Regions from separate parts of the Streptomyces sp. NPDC002853 genome, predicted to be linked through region 2. Evidence: predicted binding sites of a transcription regulator. Region 2 holds the regulator's gene; the other holds the start of a gene.

Region 1 (2,390 bases), on a different contig from region 2:
GCTGTGATTCGCGTCTCACGTGGCGCGGGTCGTGGCACGGGTCATAGACAGTGCCGGAAAGATCGGCAAAGGGTGGACATGACGGAAGGAGCGTCTCACCTTGGACCCGAGCGCGTCGGCCGCCCCCACGGCGCCCGAGGAGACGGCCCCGCCCGGCCTGGACGCCATCCCGCGACAACGGGAGCGCGCACCCGAGGTGACCGCCCCCGAGGTGACGACCGCGCCCGTCCGGCGCCCACGCCTCTGGCGCCTGCTTCCGACCCCCACGGGCACGCCCTTCACGTTCGGCTACGCCGCGGTCCTCGCCTTGACGTCGCTCCTGGCGCAGTACGCGGACCCGTCCCTGATCTCGGACCTGCACCGGCACTCCAGTACGGACGTCGCGCACCTGGCGCAGCAGCCGCTGCTCGTCCTGGTGGCCAGCGCGCTGTGGATCGCGGGCGGCATCGCGTCGCCGTACGCGATCGGCTTCCTGCTGGTCCTCACGGCCCTCGAACGCCGTGTCGGCGCGCTGCGCACGGCGGGCGTCTTCCTGCTCGGTCATGTCGTGGCCACCCTCGCGACCGAGGTCCCCGTCGGCCTCTCGGTTCTCGCGGGGCATCTGCCCGACAGCTCCCTGCACCGCCTCGACTACGGCATCAGCTTCGGTGTCGCGGCGAGTGTCGGAGCGCTGGCCGGGCTCTTCAGGCCATGGCTCCGGTGGCTGGTGCTCGCCGGCTTCGGCGGCATGCTGATCGACGACCTGATCGCGTTCGCGGACCCGATGACGAATTGGGGCCACTTGCTGGCCCTGTCGATCGGCGTCGCCACGTGGCCGCTGGTGCGACGGTGGCGCCGGCCCGCCTGACCGACCACTCGTTGCCGCCTGCCTTCCCGCACGTGCCGAAGTGATCGCTCACAGCGAACATCCCTTGGGGAACATTCATGGACTCACGAGCATTGAGTCCACATAGCTCAACTTGAATGCCGAAGGGGAGATCATGACTACTGAGTCCGCCGAGTCGAAGCCGTCCACACCGCTGACACTGCCCGTGCTGCCGCTCGACGACGAGGTTGTCCTGCCCGGCATGGTGGTTCCGTTCGACCTGTCCGACACCGAGGTGCGCGCCGCGGTCGAGGCGGCCCAGGCCGCCGCACGCTCCGATGGGAGCAGCAAGCCGCAGGTCCTTCTTGTTCCGCGCATCGACGGGACGTACGCCGCGACCGGCGTCCTCGGCACCGTCGAACAGGTCGGCCGCCTCTCCGACGGCGACCCCGGCGCCCTGATCCGCGGCCGTGGCCGCGTGCGGATCGGCGCCGGGACGACCGGGCCCGGCGCCGCGCTCTGGGTGGAAGGCGTCAAGGTCGACGAGACCGTGCCCGACCCCCTGCCCGGTGCCGTGGCCGAGCTGGTCAAGGAGTACAAGGCGCTGGCCACCAGCTGGCTCAAGAAGCGCGGTGCCTGGCAGGTCGTGGACCGCGTCACGCAGATCGACGACGTCTCCGCGCTCGCCGACAACTCCGGATACTCACCCTTCCTCTCCACCGATCAGAAGATCGAGCTCCTGGAGACCGGCGACCCGGTCGCCCGCCTCAAGCTCGCCACCGAGCAGCTGCGCGAGCACCTCGCCGAGCAGGATGTCGCCGAGTCCATCGCCAAGGACGTACAGGAAGGCGTCGACAAGCAGCAGCGCGAGTTCCTGCTCCGGCGCCAGCTCGACGCCGTGCGCAAGGAGCTGCGTGAGATCAACGGCGAGCAGGACGGTGAGGAGTCCGACGACTACCGCACCCGTGTCGAAGCAGCCGACCTCCCCGGACACGTCCGCGAGGCCGCCCTCAAGGAGGTCGACAAGCTGGAGCGTTCCAGCGACCAGTCGCCCGAGGGTTCCTGGATCAGGACCTGGCTCGACACCGTCCTCGAACTCCCCTGGAACGAACGGACCGAGGACGAGTACGACATCAAGGGCGCCCAGAACGTCCTCGACGCCGAGCACGCGGGCCTTGAGGACGTGAAGGAGCGCATCACCGAGTACCTCGCCGTGCGCAAGCGGCGCGCCGACCGTGGCCTCGGGGTCGTCGGCGGCCGCCGTGGCGGCGCGGTGCTCGCCCTGGTGGGTCCTCCTGGCGTCGGCAAGACCTCGCTCGGCGAGTCCGTCGCGCACGCCATGGGCCGCAAGTTCGTGCGGGTGGCGCTCGGCGGCGTACGCGACGAGGCGGAGATCCGCGGACACCGTCGTACGTACGTCGGGGCGCTGCCCGGACGCATCGTGCGCGCCATCAAGGAGGCCGGGTCCATGAACCCGGTCGTGCTCCTCGACGAGATCGACAAGGTGGGCTCCGACTTCCGGGGCGACCCGGCGGCCGCCCTCCTCGAAGTCCTCGACCCCGCGCAGAACCACACCTTCCGCGAC
Region 2 (2,390 bases):
AGCGGGCGGCGCCGGCGGCGGCTTCGGGGGCGGTCTGGGTGACGTCTTCGGGGGCCTGTTCAACCGAGGCGGCACGGGCGCGGGCGGCGCGGGCACGCGTACGCAGCCCCGGCGCGGCCAGGACATCGAGTCCGAGGTCACGCTGAGTTTCACGGAGGCGGTGGACGGGGCCACGGTCCCGCTCCGGATGTCCTCCCAGGCGCCCTGCAAGGCCTGTTCCGGCACCGGCGACAAGAACGGCACACCGCGCGTGTGCCCGACGTGCGTCGGCACGGGCCAGGTCACGCGGGGCGGCGGCGGCGGTTTCTCCCTCACCGATCCCTGCGTGGACTGCAAGGGCCGCGGGCTCATCGCCCAGGACGCCTGCGACGTCTGCAAGGGCTCGGGCCGGGCGAAGTCGTCGCGCACGATGCAGGTGCGGATTCCGGCGGGCGTCTCGGACGGCCAGCGGATCCGGCTGCGCGGAAAGGGCGGTCCCGGTGAACGGGGCGGCCCGGCGGGCGACCTGTACGTCGTCGTGCACGTCGACACCCACCCGGTCTTCGGCCGCAAGGGCGACAACCTGACGGTGACGGTGCCGGTGACGTTCGCCGAGGCGGCACTGGGCGGCGAGGTGAAGGTCCCCACCCTGGGCGGCCCGCCGGTCACCCTGAAGCTGCCTCCGGGCACCCCCAACGGTCGTACGATGCGGGCGCGGGGCAAGGGCGCGGTGCGCAAGGACGGCTCGCGGGGCGATCTCCTGGTGACGGTGGAGGTATCCGTACCGACGTCGTTGAGCGACCAGGCGAAGGAAGCCCTGGAGACCTACCGCGAGGCGACTGCGGACGACGATCCGCGGGCAGAACTGTTCCAGGCCGCGAAGGGAGCATGAGATGGACGGCCGTCGTCGACAGTCCAATTTTGGGCGGGCGTACCAACTGACCGACGAGACGCCGGTCTACGTCATCTCCGTGGCCGCCCAGCTTTCGGGCCTCCATCCGCAGACCCTGCGGCAGTACGACCGCCTCGGTCTGGTCTCCCCGGACCGCACGGCGGGCCGCGGCCGTCGCTACTCCGCCCGCGACATCGAACTGCTGCGCACAGTGCAGCAGTTGTCGCAGGAAGAGGGCATCAACCTCGCCGGCATCAAGCGCATCATCGAGCTGGAGAACCAGGTCGCGGCGCTGCAGGCGAGAGTGGTGGAACTGTCCAGCGCCGTCGAGGGCGCGGCTGCCGCGATGCAGCAGCGCGAGGCGGCGGTTCACGCGTCGTACCGCCGCGACCTGGTCCCGTACCAGGACGTGCAGCAGGCGAGCGCGCTGGTGGTGTGGCGTCCGAAGAGGACGACGGAGCAGTAGTTTTCGTACGCTCAGGTCGGGGCCGGGAGGGGAACCTCCCGGCCCCGACGCGCGTTGGCGCGAACGACCTGAAGATTTTCGCTGGGGGAGTAGGGGGCCGCCATGGCCATGGTGGGACTTTTCTGGATCGCCGAGGGCGATGTGTACGTGGGCGCGAAGCCGTCGGGCCTCGCGGCGGGCGTGCGGCTGACGCCGGAGGGCGTGATGGCCCTGGGCGACAAGCAGTCGGGCCTGTGGCTCTGGGAGGACGTGCACGCCCTGGTGGCGCGGGACGTCCCGGTGACGTCCATGAAGCGCCGGGTGGGCGTCCTGGTGGACATGGCGCTGACACTCGGCCTGGGAGGGGAGGACGAGGCCCCGACGATGACGCTGCGGGTCACGGGCGTCCCCGGCGAGGAGAGCGACACGGACCTGACGGTGTACACGGCGGCGGCGTCGGGGTACTCACAGACGGAGTACGACCTGTCCCAGGCGCTCCTGGCCCGCATGACGCGGGGCGAGGCGACCCTGCGGACCACGCTGGCCGCGATGGCGGAGTGGGGCAGGCGCCACGAGGGCGGCACGCCGCGGCTGGCGGAGCGCGAGGACCTGCTACGAACCTGGACGGAGTCCTGATGGATGCCACGGACCTGAAGCACCTGCGCCGCTGCGTGGAACTGGCCGAGGAGGCCCTGGAGGCGGGCGACGAACCCTTCGGCTCGCTCCTGGTGTCGGGCGACGGCAAGGTCCTGAAGGAGGACCGCAACCGCGTCGCGGGCGGCGACCACACCCGCCACCCCGAGTTCGAACTGGCCCGCTGGTCGGCGGACCACATGACCCCCGACGAGCGAGCGAGGGCAACGGTCTACACCTCGGGCGAACACTGCCCCATGTGCGCGGCGGCCCACGGCTGGGTGGGCCTGAGCCGAATCGTCTACGCGGCGTCCTCCACCCAGCTCTCCCAATGGCTGAAGCATTTCAACGCCCCACCGCCCCCGGTCACATCCCTCCCGATCAACGAGATCGCCCCCAACGTGAGGGTGGAGGGCCCGGCCCCTGAACTGACGGACGAGA

What was found. Region 2 encodes HspR, which represses chaperone genes until heat shock. Its sites were predicted from a motif close to TTGAGNNNNNNNNNCTCAA; they were not measured.
Region 1: the regulator HspR is predicted to act here: its motif matches at 940-958, upstream of lon (endopeptidase La).

Annotation. Positions count from the first base shown of each region.
Region 1 is NZ_JBSFUS010000003.1:158,724-161,113, reverse strand. It holds gene ACWD02_RS08605 (rhomboid-like protein) at 101-847, shown strand; gene lon (endopeptidase La) at 981-2,390, shown strand, end outside.
Region 2 is NZ_JBSFUS010000010.1:178,648-181,037, forward strand. It holds gene dnaJ (molecular chaperone DnaJ) at 1-871, shown strand, start outside; gene ACWD02_RS27730 (heat shock protein transcriptional repressor HspR) at 873-1,337, shown strand; gene ACWD02_RS27735 (hypothetical protein) at 1,440-1,952, shown strand; gene ACWD02_RS27740 (nucleoside deaminase) at 1,952-2,390, shown strand, end outside.